Regions from separate parts of the Brevibacillus ruminantium genome, predicted to be linked through region 2. Evidence: riboswitches for the same ligand, from Rfam matches in the RefSeq annotation. Region 2 holds a riboswitch; each other region holds the start of a gene.
The links. Region 2 has a riboswitch for lysine ahead of NDK47_RS21425 (amino acid permease). Riboswitches for the same ligand answer to the same signal wherever they lie in the genome.
Positions count from the first base shown of each region.

Region 1: linked by a shared signal. The riboswitch ahead of NDK47_RS26960 (transporter substrate-binding domain-containing protein) and the one ahead of NDK47_RS21425 (amino acid permease) in region 2 are both predicted to bind lysine.
Region 3: linked by a shared signal. The riboswitch ahead of NDK47_RS19060 (aspartate kinase) and the one ahead of NDK47_RS21425 (amino acid permease) in region 2 are both predicted to bind lysine.
Region 4: linked by a shared signal. The riboswitch ahead of dapD (2,3,4,5-tetrahydropyridine-2,6-dicarboxylate N-acetyltransferase) and the one ahead of NDK47_RS21425 (amino acid permease) in region 2 are both predicted to bind lysine.

Region 1 is NZ_CP098755.1:5,513,552-5,515,752, reverse strand. It holds gene NDK47_RS26965 (ABC transporter substrate-binding protein) at 1-551, shown strand, start outside; lysine riboswitch at 596-780, shown strand; gene NDK47_RS26960 (transporter substrate-binding domain-containing protein) at 897-1,730, shown strand; gene NDK47_RS26955 (amino acid ABC transporter permease) at 1,809-2,201, shown strand, end outside.
Region 2 is NZ_CP098755.1:4,362,224-4,364,424, forward strand. It holds gene NDK47_RS21420 (cadherin-like beta sandwich domain-containing protein) at 1-596, opposite strand, end outside; lysine riboswitch at 838-1,025, shown strand; gene NDK47_RS21425 (amino acid permease) at 1,141-2,201, shown strand, end outside.
Region 3 is NZ_CP098755.1:3,831,050-3,833,250, forward strand. It holds gene NDK47_RS19060 (aspartate kinase) at 1-1,059, opposite strand, end outside; lysine riboswitch at 1,303-1,492, opposite strand; gene uvrC (excinuclease ABC subunit UvrC) at 1,578-2,201, opposite strand, start outside.
Region 4 is NZ_CP098755.1:1,959,042-1,961,242, forward strand. It holds gene NDK47_RS09560 (GNAT family N-acetyltransferase) at 17-553, opposite strand; lysine riboswitch at 759-943, shown strand; gene dapD (2,3,4,5-tetrahydropyridine-2,6-dicarboxylate N-acetyltransferase) at 1,030-1,740, shown strand; gene NDK47_RS09570 (aspartate aminotransferase family protein) at 1,754-2,201, shown strand, end outside.

The DNA of each region.
Region 1 (2,201 bases), 1.2 Mb from region 2:
AAGCCGGGTACAATGGCGAAGGATTGCAGCTATACTCATACACGTTTCAACAGAATGAGCAGGAAGCCCGTTGGCTTGCACGGCAGTGGGAAGAGGCGGGTGTCAAGGTAGAGGTGAATATTCTGCCCGTTCAAGAGTTTGCTTCCGCCGCCTATCTGGAGAAGGCTGACCTGATCCTTTATTACCAGGTGACAGATGACAATCGGGAGCTGTTTCTGCATGAGATGTATCTCTCACCGAAGAGTCTGCTGAGCCGATACTTGTCAACAGAGTTGTGTGAGACTGTGCGCCAGCAGATGCCCGGCATTATGCAAGAGGCGGCAGCGGAGAAGCGGATTGCCCGCCTCCTCGCCTTGGAGGATCAGCTCAAACAGGAGAGCGCCGTCTATTTCCTGTACCATCGGCATGAAAGCGCAACGTATCATCCCGCGCTAAGCGGCGTGACGCTCAATGCGCTCGGCTGGGTGCCGTTTAAGGATGTCTGGTTTCAAAGCAGAAATGATAGAATTGACAGCCGTGAAAATAGTCCCAGGTTGACAGAATTAACATAACATTGTAAACTCAAAAACAGAATTGAATAAGACCTCACTTGAAACAGTGAGGTAGAGGTGCGATATTTAACAGTCCTTAGACGGAGTTTGAGAAGGCAGTGATGCTAAGGAGAAGGAAATGTCGCCGAAGCTTGTAATATTTCTCGGTATTACTTGCTGGGTCTGCAGTTAAGAGCTGCAGGACTGTCTCAATAAATGACCTGATTTATTGAGTTGTGCTATCTCATATGGGAAAAGAGAGGTATGTTGGGCAACTATGTAATTAGTGCGACCTGAGTTTATCTCAGGTCGCTTTTTGCTTTCATAAAGCTCCCAAAAACGACAAAACAAAAGGAGATAAGTAATATGAAAAAACATTCACCCTTTATCGCTCTGTTCCTATCTGCCATGCTGTTGGTCGCTGGCTGTGGGACAAGCAACCCAACACAATCCGCTGCAACAGACGAAGGAACCTTTAAGGTGGGGATGGAAGCAGGATATGCTCCATTCAACTGGACGCAAATGAATGATGCCAACGGTGCTGTGAAAATCGACGGCAATGCCGAATATGCAGGCGGTTACGATGTAGAAATCGCGAAGAAACTGGCTGAAGGTCTCGGCAAAAAATTGGTGATCGTGAAAACGGAATGGGATGGACTCGTCCCTGCACTCACTTCCGGCAAAATTGATGCGATCATCGCCGGGATGTCACCAACCGCAGAACGGAAACAAACCATCGATTTCTCTGACAACTACTATAAATCCAACCTGGTCATGGTCGTGAAAAAAGGCGGAAAATACGAAGGCGCGACGTCGATCCAGGATTTCAAAGGCGCAAAAGTAACGGCTCAACTGAACACCTTCCATTACTCTGTCATCAATCAGATTCAAGGTGTCGTCCAGGAGCCGGCGATGGACAACTTCCCGGCAATGCGCGTGGCGCTCGAGTCCGGCATGATTGATGGATACGTCTCCGAGCGTCCGGAAGCCGTCAGTGCTTCTTCTGCCAACCCGAACTTTGCCATGGTCGAGTTTACGGATGGCTTCACGACCTCAGAAGATGACACCGCCATTGCGGTTGGCCTGAAAAAAGACAGTGAATATACACAAAAAATCAATGAAATTTTGAAAGGGATTTCTGAGGAAGAACGTACGAACATCATGGATGCTGCTATCAAAAATCAACCAGCAGCAAATTAATCGGATCGGAAAACCGGCTGCATCTTGTATGCAGTCGGTTTTATGACTGTAAACAGGCAGAGCGAATGGAGGAAAATGATGAGCGTTGACTGGGTTGTAAAAATCATTTCCGAAAACTGGCCCATGTTCCTTCGCGGAGCGGGAATGACCCTGCTCATTGCTTTAGTCGGAACAATGCTGGGTGCTTTGATTGGACTGCTGATCGGACTGATCCGCACGATACCCGTGCCGGAACGTGGAGTAAAAAAAGCGATTCTCAAAGTAGTAAACGCCCTGCTTTCCGTGTATATCGAATTTTTCCGGGGAACGCCGATGATTGTCCAGGCGATGGTCATCTATTACGGTTCGGCTTTGGCATTTGGCGTGGATATGGACCGGATTTTGGCAGCCGTCTTTATCGTTTCCATCAATACAGGTGCGTACATGGCCGAAATTGTTCGCGGCGGGATCATTTCCATTGAAAAAGGACAA
Region 2 (2,201 bases):
TTGATGATATTCTCCAGAAACGGTGCCCGCACGCCGTTCAGCTCGGCTGTATACTTGACGCGCCCCGGATATTTCTGCGGCTGGTAATCATTGATGAACATCTGAAGGATGGCGCCTTCAATCGGAGTGTTTCTCGTATCAAACGTAATTTTGACGGGAACGACCGGGTTGGCCCCTTTGCTATAGGTATTGGAGCGCGTGTAGCCATCCGCTATGGTATCCGCGTCTCTTGCACCCGCGAGAGATGGATAGCGAAACGAGCTGATGACCATTAGCTGGTCAGTCCCTTGGGGGTCCGTGGACTGGTGAATCACTCTCGGGTAGGGGGCAGGGGTGCTTTTCCCTGAAAACGGATCATAACCGTCCGGCCATCCCATCCCCAGATTGTCGATATCGCCAACCCGCACCATCAGGTCAGCCTCGGCCGTATCGTATTTTACTTCGTACGGCTTGGACCAGTCCCCGTTCAAAGGGTCATTTTTTCGATCTACTGCGGCAAAGGCCGTATTGTCCGTCCACTGGGGCGAGAAGCTCGTCCAACCAATTAAAAATACCAGGCACATCAGGAACAGACGTTGGATGCTCCCTTTTACCATCGGTCCACCTCTTTCCAAAGTTTCGTTGTATGTATGCTTCTGATCGATTGCGCTATTGGAGACAAAATTCCTTATTATGGTACTATTTTACCATGAATAAAGACTCATATGGATAATGGTTTTGAAACAATCTGTTACAACCTGGTTTGCCTGCCTGCCACAAAATCACTATTGAAATTCTGGCATAAATCCATATACTTGAACCATAACATATTTTCATACTATATATCCTCATCTCCACGATGAGGATAGAGGTCGCGGCTTTTATATTATTCTGCACGAGATCCAGAGAAGATCCATGAATGCAGAAGAAGGAAAAGCTGCCGAAGTCTGTTTGCGCGTTCTCTGTGTGCACGGGCTGGGGCTGTACTCGAAAGGGACAGAACTGTCACGTTTGTTTGCCGGCAAACGTGTTGTGCTATCTTCCGTGAAGGCTTGATGGGGATTGGATGATACCGCCCTTATGCCGTTATTGGCTTGTGGCGGTATTTTTGATTTCCGGCCTTCCTTCTAAATAAATACAGAAAGGTCGTGCTTCCCTCTTATGTCTTCAGATCAATTGCAGCGCGGGTTAAAAGCCCGGCATCTGACCATGATCGCGATCGGCGGCTCCATCGGCACCGGTCTTTTCCTGGCCAGCGGCGGCTCTATCCACTCCGCGGGACCTGGCGGCGCACTGGTCGCTTATCTGGCCATCAGCCTGATGGTTTACTTCCTGATGACGAGCCTCGGTGAGATGGCCGCTTTCATGCCCGTCTCCGGTTCCTTCAGCACCTATGCAGCCAGGTTCATCGATCCGTCTCTCGGCTTTGCGCTGGGCTGGAACTACTGGTACAACTGGGCCATTACCATCGCTGTCGAGCTTTCAGCCGGCGCGCTGATTATGAAATACTGGTTCCCCCACACTCCGTCGATGCTGTGGAGCGCCCTTTTTCTCGTTCTGATGTTTGGTTTGAATATGCTTTCCGTAAAAGGTTACGGGGAATCCGAGTTCTGGTTTTCCCTGATCAAGGTAAGCACCGTCATCATCTTTATCATCGTCGGCACGCTGATGATTTTTGGAATCATGGGCGGTGAAGCGGTCGGCTTCAGCAATTTTACCAAAGGTGACGCCCCGTTTAACGGCGGCTTTATGGCCATTCTCGGCGTCTTTATGATTGCCGGCTTTTCCTTCCAGGGAACGGAGCTGGTCGGGATAGCGGCAGGGGAAAGCGAAGATCCGGCGCGCAACATCCCGAAAGCCGTCAAGCAAATTTTCTGGCGCATCCTGCTGTTCTATATTTTTGCCATCTTCATTATCGGTTTGCTGATTCCTTCTGACAATCCCAACCTGGTCCACAGCGACATTGCCGATATCGCCGTCAGTCCGTTTACTCTGGTCTTTGAAAAAGCGGGCTTTGCCTTTGCTGCCTCGGTGATGAATGCGGTCATCCTGACCTCGGTTCTCTCAGCGGGCAACTCCGGTATGTACGCCTCCACGCGGATGCTGTACGTGCTTGCCAAAGAAGGAAAGGCTCCCAAGCTCTTCGCCAGACTGAACAAGCGCGGCGTGCCTGTAAACGCCCTGCTGCTGACTGCCAGCATCGGCATGTTTGCCTTTTTGGC
Region 3 (2,201 bases), 530 kb from region 2:
TGGGTTGTTCACCATGCCCGCTCCCACGATAGATACCTTGGTCAGTCCTTCCTCGTAGTCCACTTTGTCAAAGCCAAGCTCAGTCTGATTGGCCGCCAAAGTGTTCAAAGCTTTTTGCAGGTCGCTTCCGGCGACGGTGAACGAGATGTTCGTCACGTCAGCGTCATAGGAGCTTTGGATAATAATATCCACGTTTACCTGATTGTCTGCCAGCGTATTGAAGAGGCGTGACAAGGTTCCTACGCGTGCCGGCATGCCTACAACCGTCACTTTTGCCACATCTTCATCATGGGCAACCCCGCTAACTACTCTTCCTGTTTCCATGTTGGCTACCTCCTCTACGTACGTACCTTCTTCTGTCGAAAAGCTGGAGCGGACGACAAGCCGCACTTTATATTTTTTGGCTGCTTCCACGGAGCGGGGATGCAGGACACCCGCCCCCAGATTAGCCAGTTCAAGCATTTCATCATATGAGATGCTGTCCAGCTTTTGCGCCGCCGGAACGACGCGCGGGTCAGCCGTATAGACCCCAGCCACATCGGTGCAGATTTCGCACCAATCTGCTTGCAGTCCCGCGGCCAGTGCAACGGCTGAGGTGTCCGAGCCACCGCGTCCCAGTGTTGTCACTTCCCCTTCGTCACTGATCCCTTGGAACCCGGCTACGATCACAACCCGGCCCCTCGCCAGTTCTTTCTGGATGCGCTCCGCCTGAACCTCTTTGATCCGCGCCCGGCCATGGATCGATTCTGTCACAACTCCTGCCTGCCAGCCCGTCAGAGAAATGGCGTCATACCCGCGCTGATGCAGCGCCATCGCCAGGAGGGAAATTGACACCTGTTCTCCGGTTGCCAGCAGCATATCCATCTCGCGCTCTGATGGATACGGAGATATCTGTTTCGCCATGTCTACCAGAACATCTGTCGATTTGCCCATCGCGGAGACGACGATCACCATATCATGACCCGCTTCTTTATATTCAACAATCCGATCTGCCACTTTAAAAATACGCTCAACAGTTCCAACGGAGGTGCCTCCGTATTTTTGCACGACCAACCCCATGCGGCTTCTCTCCCTTTTCCTAAAAGACGGTTGTCTCTCTTCGATAATGTGTCCGATAATGCGTCCATCGAACAAACGCCATTCATGTATCAGTTTTCCTATTAAAAAAGCAACGACGAGGATATAACCTGCCGTTGCCTATTCATCCGTAGACAATATCGGTTCCTCCTTCCCTGGACTACGCGAGCCGAAGCTGGCTTGGACATGACAGGACATACCCTGTCTCAAAAGCACGCTGCAGGCTCGTGAGATAGCTCTCCATCTGACAGTAGGGGATACTGCACAGATGACAGTCCTGTATTTGTTCAACACAGGCCCAGCACGAAAGAGAGCGGGTCTCTCTTTGTACTTCGGCGAATCCCCCTTTCCACTGCCCGTCAGCGATGCCCGATCTCAGGGAGGTACTCATGGTTTTCGCGCCTCTACCTCACTCCATAAGGGAAGTGAGGCTACTATTCTGTTTGAAAGGGATTATAACACGCATGCTCCTGGTGTTCAAATAGTATTTTGAAGATTCGCTACGTATCCAGACCCCTGAGGTGAGCAAGTATCTCCCGGGCCAGCTTGTCTCCAATCCCCACCTGACGGAAATCCTCCACAGTGGCCTCCTTCATTTTTTTCAGAGAGCCAAAATGCTGGAACAGAAGCTTGCGCCGTTTCTCTCCGATGCCGGGAATCTCGTCCAGTTGGGAAGAGAGGAGTGTCTTGGTGCGGGATTGCCGGTGAAAGGTGATGGCAAAGCGGTGCACCTCATCCTGCACGCGCTGGAGCAGGTAAAATTCGTAGCTGTCCCGCCTAAGCTCAACCGGCTCAGGAGGATTTCCATAAAGAAGCTGGGCCGTCTTGTGCTTGTCATCTTTCGCCAGACCGCATACCGGGATATAGAGCCCCAGCTCATTTTCCAGCACGTCCATGGCCGCACTGATCTGCCCTTTTCCGCCGTCGATGACAATCAGGTCGGGGAGTGGCTGGTCTTCTTTCAACAGGCGGGTGTACCGGCGGCGCACGACTTCGCGCATCGATCCGTAATCATCCGGCCCCTCGACGCTCTTGATCTTGAATTTCCGATACTCTTTTTTGTCCGGCCGACCATCCGTAAAGACAACCATCGCCGAAACTGGCTCTGTTCCCTGGATGTTGGA
Region 4 (2,201 bases), 2.4 Mb from region 2:
AGATCGTCTGTGCCTCTTACTCCTCGGCCGTTCGTGCAAAAATCAGGTGATCCTCCCACACTCCGTTGATTTGCAGGTATCGAAGGGAGAGCCCTTCCTGTCTGAAGCCGTTTTTCAACAAGACCTTGATCGAGCCCAGGTTATGAGGCATGACAGCAGCCTGTACCCGATGAAGCTGGCCTTCCGTAAAGGCAAACCGAACGACCTGACCGACTGCTTCCGTCATAATCCCTTGGCCGTTGTAGCTTTGATCAAGCAAATAGCCCAGTGTGGCGTTTTGCCAAGCACCGCGAGACACATTGGAGAGGTTTACCCGCCCGATCAGGATGCCGCTTTCTTTTGCAAAGATGCCAAAGGAATACCCGGTACCATGAAGAAAGCACCGCTCTGCCTCTTCCAATTGGCGGGCCTGTTCTTCCAGTGTGAAAAAGGAAGCGGGCCGAATTGGCTCAAATGGCTGTAAAAAGTGCTGGTTTCTCAGGCGGAGCGCAAGCATGGCAGGTGCATCGCTGATGCGTAAGGGTCGCATGGTAAAAGAGGATGCTTCATACATCACGGAGGACCTCCTCGTATGGAAAAATGGACAGGATGGACAGTTTATCATGTATGAAGGCACTTGGAAAGAGGAAATAGGGAAAGGTTTCTCGGCATGGGAGCGAGGAATTAAGAAAACTGTAATTCGGAATGAATCAACAGTTGTCACGAGGTTTGGAATCTGTTACAGTACAAAAAGTAAAAGGGAAATAACTTCATATTGTCTTCTAAATAGAGGAGCGCTGCGGATCAGTATTTCTTTTCATCAACGTTGGGGAAACGGAAAAGAAGGAAAGGCCAAAGCGCCGAAGTTCTGACCGCATTCCCGTCGGCGGCAGAACTGGGATGCCCGTGAACAATGGTCATCCTGTCACGGAAGTATACTCTTTCGTGGAGCGCTATTTACGATTGCTTGCCTGGTATCAAAAGCAATGAGTATAGCGTCTGCACTCATTGCTTTTTTACATTCATTTTCAACTGTGGAGGAGAACTGCTATGGACATGATGAATGCAAACGAAATTATCTCGTATATCCAGAAGAGCGAGAAAAAGACACCGGTGAAGGTCTATATCAAGGGGGAAGTGGACAGCATTGATTTCGGTCCCAGCTCCAAGGCGTTTATCAGCGGCGGAACGGGTGTCGTCTTCGGAGAATGGAAGGAAATCCAGCCCGTATTGGAACAGCACGCAGACAAAATTGCGGATTACGTGGTGGAAAACGACCGTCGCAACTCGGCCATCCCTCTGCTGGATACGAAGAACATCCAGGCGAGAATCGAGCCGGGCGCGATTATCCGGGAGCAGGTAAGTATCGGAAACAATGCGGTTATTATGATGGGGGCATCGATTAATATCGGAGCCGTCATCGGTGAAGGCACCATGATCGACATGAACGTCGTCGTTGGCGGTCGCGGCACGATTGGTAAAAACTGCCATATTGGAGCGGGTGCGGTCATCGCAGGTGTAATCGAACCGCCATCCGCTCTGCCTGTGGTCATCGAAGACGATGTGGTCGTCGGGGCCAATGCTGTCATTTTGGAAGGCATTCGCGTCGGAAAAGGTTCTGTGGTAGCAGCAGGAGCCATCGTTATCGAGGATGTACCGCCGAACGTCGTGGTTGCTGGCACACCAGCCCGCATTATTAAACAGATCGATGAAAAGACACGCTCCAAGACAGAGATCAAGCTGGAGCTGCGACAACTCTAAGGGAGAGATAGGCATGGACTGGCGTTCTCTTGATGAACATTACATCGTCTCCACATATAAAAGACTGCCGATCGCGATCGCCAAAGGGGAAGGCAATTATCTTTATGACACCGATGGAAAGGGATACCTGGACCTTTTCACCGGACTTGCTGTTAACATCCTGGGCCATTCGCATCCCCGCATCCTCCGGGCACTGCGGGAACAAGGCGAGAGTTTTCTCCATATTTCCAACGTATTTCTCAATCCGCCGGCGATCAAGCTGGCGCAAAGACTGATTGAACGAACCATTCCGGGAAAAGTCTTCTTTACCAACTCCGGTGCCGAAGCGACAGAGGCAGCGATTAAGCTGATTCATAAATGGACGGTGTCCGAGGGAACGGGCAGAGCAGGAGTCGCAGTTATGAAAAACAGCTTTCACGGCCGGACCTTGGGTGCCCTGCGACTCACCAGACAGCCGCATG